DNA from 2 places in the Rummeliibacillus sp. NPDC094406 genome. Region 2 is predicted to be linked to the other one. Evidence: riboswitches for the same ligand, from Rfam matches in the RefSeq annotation. Region 2 holds a riboswitch; the other holds the start of a gene.
The links. Region 2 has a riboswitch for thiamine pyrophosphate ahead of thiC (phosphomethylpyrimidine synthase ThiC). Riboswitches for the same ligand answer to the same signal wherever they lie in the genome.

Region 1 (3,429 bases), on a different contig from region 2:
GAAAACCTTGATTGGGTAAAAGTAAATGGCAAAGACGCAAAAGTTACGAACGGTAAATACTCTCTTCGTATACTTTTAGATGAAGGTGTAAATGAAATCAAAGTAGTAGCTCAAGATAAAGCGAAAAACAAAGTGACGAAAAAAGTAACTGTAACTGCAGATTATACAGCACCAGTTATTGAAAACTTAACGCCAACAAATGATATGACGTTATCAACTGGTAAGACAGTTAAAATTGTATTTGACAGCGAGCCAGACTTAAAAACATCCTTCTTCATTCATATGCCATTAACAAACGTTAACGATACTGCACAAAACGCAACAGAACTGCCTATGTCTGAAGAATCAGCAGGACATTATGTTGGTTACTGGACTGTACCGGATGGAACTGTAGCAGATGGAGCAGTCATCGAAGTAAAAGCAGTCGATAGCTTCCAAAATGAAACACTCCAAAAGGCTGCAGGTAAACTTTATATTAATCTTCCAAAATAATAAAAGAAGCCTCTGATCTTAACGATCAGAGGCTTTTTTATCTCAATTCTAAATGAGGCAAAATTCAATCCAACTATGGAAGATCACCTATATTACTAAAAATTCCATGAAACTAGGTAAACTGCCTATCACACCTAACTATCTCCCATTTCAATTTATGCATACACTACTATGAAAGGGTGGATAGATTATGAATGAATTTGAACATTTGCTGGAAAGCATATTGCCACCATCAGCCACTATTTTGAAATTGCAAAATGCAAACAACAGACCAGCCATTTTATTGGCAGATATAGATGGAGATCGGTTAAAGGAATTAATTGTTGCCTATAAATATCAAGGTGAAAATTATCTTATACTATTAAAAAAATCGTATAATATTTGGTATCCAATGGCAGAAATAAAAGGTAAAGGATATGCAATTACGGATTTAATGGCTGTTCCACTAACTCCTCTAGGTGTAAATTCATTAGTCATTGGCTGGCAAGTAGAAAGTATCTGGTCACAACTGGTTTTATTACAATGGAAAATGTATAACTTCGTTAATTTACTTACAAATTACGTATATTATAGTAAGTTGTTTGTGGAAGATATGCCTGGAAAATACGGGAAAGATGGACAGTTTGAATTAGCGATTTGGACTCATGATATTGGAGATGCCTATATGGTTGATGTTTATCGGTATCAGGGATCAGGACTTACGATAGCAGAAGATGTTTATCCTTATTATTTCAAAAAGGTTGCTTCTTATAACAAAAAAATATTGCAGAAATACGATATCTCGTATTATTGGTACTATTTAGCCGAAGCTCTCCTAAATTCAGAAGAATATAATCATGCACTTACTTCAATTGATAAGGCATTAACTTTTACAAATCCATATCCATCAAAAGATAAAATGTTAGAATTAAGGAATGAAATATTAAGCAAACTGAGGCAAAACTAAAATTTTATATATTAGTTATAAAACTCCTACCGTCTCACCCTTTTCCTCGGAAACACAACGAAATTCTTATCTAAACTTAGATAATCTATTCATTAATTTCTCCAAATGGAAGATTTAAAATATGTAATATGCGAATACAATTCAATAAAGCGCAAATAAAATGTGCGAATGAGCGAGTAAATCGTAACAGAGCGTGAATATTTCTTGAAAACGTGAGTAAACCTAAAACCTGAAGAGTGACACCAATACCTTTAGCAGACCTCTTCTAATATAAAACACTTAATATTATGCCATTCCCCAATTTCCGAAAATTTTTGTTATAATGAATGTGAAAAGTTCATATGTATGAAGAATGTAGGGGGGCTGGTGATGCCAGCTGAGAATGTATCCGATAGATACTGACCCTTAGAACCTGAACTGGTTAACACCAGCGGAGGGAACATCAGCTAAAGATAATAATAGGGTTATCAAATGACTATCTTTTAGAATGTATGTTAACGTCCGGAATGGTTCCGGACGTTTTTTCTTTTTCTCTTTTCTTTACATAGAACTTGTTAAAATAACAGAGATTGGAGCAAATAAGATGAAAAAGTTATATGTGTTCCTGTTAGTGGCGATACTCGCTTTAGCAGGATGTCAGTCAAAGGATAAGAAGGAAAATGCAGCAGGCTCGAAGAAAGAGCTAAAAAAAGTAACAGTTGTCTTAGATTGGACACCTAATACGAACCACACTGGATTATATGTTGCAAAAGAAAAAGGATACTTTAAAGAACAGGGTTTAGATGTAGACATTATTCAACCAGGCGAGACAGGAGCAGACCAACTCGTTGCATCTGGCAAGGCTGATTTTGGAGTTAGCTATCAAGAAGGAATTACACAAGCACGAGTACAAGGGGTTCCTCTTGTATCCATCGCAGCGATTATTCAGCACAATACATCTGGTTTCGCATCACCAATCGCGAAGAACATTAAATCGCCAAAAGACTTTGAAGGAAAAACTTACGGTGGATGGGGTTCACCAGTGGAAAAAGCCGTAATCGATTCATTGATGAAAACCGAAAATGCAGACGTGAAGAAGGTTGATATCATCAATGCAGGAGATGCAGACTACTTTACAATGGTCAAAAAAGATGTAGACTTTGCGTGGATTTACTATGGATGGACAGGTATAGAAGCTGAACTTCGCGGAGAAAAATTGAACATGATGTATTTAACAGATTACAGTAAAAAATTGGATTATTACACTCCAGTATTAGCGACTAATGAAAAAATGATTCAAAATGATCCGGAAACAGTGAAAGCTTTTGTTAAAGCGGCTTCTCAAGGTTATCAATATGCCATTAAAAATCCAGATAAAGCGGCAGATATCTTAATCAAAGCAGCACCAGATTTAGACAAAAAACTTGTGAAGAAAAGTCAAGAGTGGCTTGCTGATAAATATCAAGATGATGCTAAACAATGGGGAGAGCAAAAACTTGAAGTTTGGGAAAACTATGCAAATTGGATGAGTGACAATAAATTATTAGAAGGCAAATTCGATGCTAAAAAAGCATTCACAAATGAATTTTTACCACAGTAGGAGGAAATGAAAATGGCTAATTCTTTAATCAGTGTTCAAATTATACCAAAAACAGAAAAATATGAAGATGTGATTCCTTTTGTAGATGCTGCGATTAAAGTGATCGATGAATCAGGGATAAAATATGAAGTGCATCCTCTTGAAACAACGATGGAAGGCGAAATGTCAGAGTTGATGAATATCATTACTAAGATGAATGAAAAAATGGTTGAACTAGGATGTGTCAATGTCATTACACAAGTGAAAATTCTTTACCAACCATCGGGTATTACAATGGATACCTTAACGGAGAAATACCGATAAATGAAATGGTTACGAAACAATGGAGGGGCGATTGTTCTCCTCCTCTTTCTTTTAGGTCTATGGGAAATTATTGTACGAATCACTGACACACCTGCATGGCTTTTACCAG
Region 2 (3,429 bases):
TTTATTCGTTTCAATCCTTACAGAAGTCGCTAAAGTATTAGCTGATGCTGTAAAATCCCCACTCAATAATAGACCAAAATACAAAGAAAACATAAAAAATAAATAATAAAAGTACTTCTTTCCGCTCATGCACCACACTCCATTCTAAATTAATCCTTGACATACTATGTAACTGAAGTCATGCATATGCTTATTTTCTAGATACCTTATATCTATATCAATACATTATTAAGAAGTAAAAAATTATGATTAAAGGGGATGAGCCTGTGGGGGATACCGTAAAGTTTTTCCTTCGGAGTAACGTGGATTTTTTGTTACATCTATTACAATCAATAAAGCAGCTGGAAAGAAAAATCATTTTTCTTATCCAACTGCTCTTTTTTTCTTTATTAACTACCCATTATTTATTGAATAGTGTAGTTATTTTATTTGTAAATTTGACTTCCTTGATGACGAAATTCAGAAGCTTTATCTTTCAAACCTTCTCCAATTATATCATCAATAACAAGTTTTTTGTCTTTTGCTAAATTTCGAATATCTTGTGAAATACGCATACTGCAGAATTTTGGTCCACACATAGAACAGAAATGTGCAGTTTTCGCACCTTCAGCTGGTAATGTTTCATCATGGTATTCTAAAGCTCTTTCAGGATCGAGCGATAAGTTAAATTGGTCTTTCCACCGGAATTCAAAGCGAGCTTTTGACAAGGCATCATCTCGTTGTTGGGCACCTTTATGACCTTTTGCTAAGTCAGCAGCATGTGCAGCAATTTTGTACGTGATAACACCAGTTCGTACATCCTCTTTATTTGGTAATCCTAGATGTTCTTTTGGTGTTACATAGCATAACATTGCTGTACCAAACCATCCAATCATCGCAGCACCAATTGCAGAAGTGATGTGGTCATATCCAGGTGCAATATCAGTTGTAAGCGGTCCTAGTGTATAAAATGGTGCATCTTGGCAGATCTCCATTTGTTTATCTACATTTTCTTTAATCAAATGCATCGGAATATGTCCTGGACCTTCAATCATGACCTGTACATCATGTTTCCAAGCAATCTTGGTCAATTCTCCTAAAGTTTCAAGTTCAGAAAATTGTGCAGCATCATTAGCATCTGCGATGGATCCTGGACGCAAACCATCTCCTAACGAAAAGGTAATATCATAGGACTTCATAATTTCACAAATTTCCTCAAAATGAGTATATAAAAAGTTTTCTTCATGATGTGCTAAACACCATTGTGCAAGGATTGAACCCCCGCGAGATACAATCCCAGTCATTCTATTAACTGTTAATGGAATATAACTTAAAAGTACACCTGCGTGAATCGTAAAATAATCGACACCTTGTTCTGCTTGTTCAATCAAGGTATCCTTATATACTTCCCAGGTTAAATCTTCTGCAATCCCACCAACTTTTTCTAAAGCTTGATAAATAGGGACTGTTCCAACAGGTACTGGTGAATTTCTAATAATCCATTCTCTAGTCACATGAATGTTCTTACCTGTAGAAAGATCCATAATTGTATCGGCACCCCAGCGAGTTGCCCATGTCATCTTTTCAACTTCATCTTTGATAGAAGAAGACACAGCTGAATTTCCAATATTTGCATTGATTTTTACATGGAAATTCCGTCCTATAATCATAGGTTCAATTTCAGGATGATTAATATTAGCAGGTATAATTGCTCTACCTTCTGCAACTTCTTTACGAATAAATTCAGGTTCTACATTTTCTCGTATCGCAATAAACTCCATTTCAGGTGTGATGAATCCATTTCGTGCATAGTGAAGCTGTGTAACATTTTTTCCTTTTTGAGCACGTAATGGGCGGGAATTGATGTATGGGAATTGCTCTATAGAGTTAGAACTATTTTCTTTTTTGTAACCATTATCTTCAGGTCTCATACTTCTGCCTGTATATTCCTCTACATCATTTCTTTCTAAAATCCAATCTCTGCGAAGGGGAGGAAGACCCTCTCGAATGTTGATAGTGCGATGTTCATCTGTATAAGGGCCACTAGTGTCATAGATACGTACTGGGGGATTTTCAGTAACGCCATTAGCATCATTAGTTGGAGTTAAAGTAATTTCACGCATGGGTACCTTAATATCAGGACGTGTTCCTTCTACATATACTTTACGACTACCAGAAAAATTGGACATAACTGCAAAATTCATTTCTTCATTTGTTTTGTTCATCTTGTCTATCCTCTTTTCTAATTGATAATAGGGACAGATCTGTTTCACAGCAAATATCAGTAAAGAAAAAAACCAGGTCCATTATTAAAAATGGACCTGGCGATATAAACATAGATAATCTATCTTCTTTGCTCAGTGATGTAACATCCCCACGCTGGTATGAACCAGATCAGGTCCCGAGGGTTAAGAAACGTCAACGTGTTTCTCTCTCAGCCCAACTCAATGGACACCCCTTGTTATCAATATAAAATTTTTATAACCATATTATAGGGAAATAAGTAAAGAAAGTAAATACATAAAAAGGAATTAATAAAAAATTGATAGGTTATTTAATTTTAAACCAGATTATTAATATATTTATTCTAATAGAAAACATTCAATATCTCCTGATGAACGAGATAAACTGAAATTGGCAACAAAAGCGAGTTTCTGGTTGTCAAAAGTCAAATTACGTTCAAGTAGAAATGTTAAGGGGACCTAAAAAGTTAATTATTAGGCTCGTATTTATTACTTCCAGGAAGTTTCTTAATGTTATTCCACGCTTCAATTGCTTCTTGACGACTTTTTCCTTGGTTTTTTGGATTAGCAAAAAAGTCACGAATGAATTGATTGTATTCAAATTGGGGAGCAATCTTTTTCTTGTATGTAGGGTCTTTCTTTAACTCTTCTTCCGTATACCAAGCATTTACAGCATCACGATACGTTTTTCCAATGTTGTTTTTAAAGTAATTTTGGATATATGTAGAAAAATGAAAATTAGGAATAACTGTCTTGAAAAAGGCTCTTACATCTTGACTACATCGATGGTTTTCCATAATGACTGTATCAAGACTTAAATCTGTTTGAGGTTCTGCCTTCTTATTTACCTTTGATTTTCTAATTGGCTTTTTAATTTCTCCTGTTCGAAGAAATGTTTCAATTCGATCGGTAATTTCTATTTTTGAACCAGAAGCACTTATTCCATTTTTTCTGCAAAAAGTTTGTAATTCTTCTTTTAACCAATAAAAGTCTTTAAAACTTTGCACACTAATTTCTTTTGTTAGAGTAGGCCTCACTAAAAACACCTCCATATGTATTTAATTTCATTATAGAACATTTGTTCTTTTGTAGCAAAAATAATCCTATTCAACAATAACAAACCGAAAAATATATAAGGAGATTTTTTGCCTTCTTAAAGAAATATGTATTACCTTTTATTTACATGGTGAAATTTATTATGATACAC

Region 1: linked by a shared signal. The riboswitch ahead of ACIQ4I_RS14080 (ABC transporter substrate-binding protein) and the one ahead of thiC (phosphomethylpyrimidine synthase ThiC) in region 2 are both predicted to bind thiamine pyrophosphate.

What each region holds. Positions count from the first base shown of each region.
Region 1 is NZ_JBIWGZ010000005.1:57,243-60,671, reverse strand. Features, by position in the region: gene ACIQ4I_RS14090 (S8 family serine peptidase) at 1-492, shown strand, start outside; gene ACIQ4I_RS14085 (hypothetical protein) at 683-1,438, shown strand; TPP riboswitch at 1,785-1,894, shown strand; gene ACIQ4I_RS14080 (ABC transporter substrate-binding protein) at 2,022-3,017, shown strand; gene ACIQ4I_RS14075 (thiamine-binding protein) at 3,030-3,320, shown strand; gene ACIQ4I_RS14070 (ABC transporter permease) at 3,321-3,429, shown strand, end outside.
Region 2 is NZ_JBIWGZ010000001.1:27,204-30,632, forward strand. Features, by position in the region: gene ACIQ4I_RS00120 (PPC domain-containing protein) at 1-129, opposite strand, end outside; gene thiC (phosphomethylpyrimidine synthase ThiC) at 426-2,204, opposite strand; TPP riboswitch at 2,334-2,448, opposite strand; gene ACIQ4I_RS00130 (DUF6434 domain-containing protein) at 2,690-3,259, opposite strand.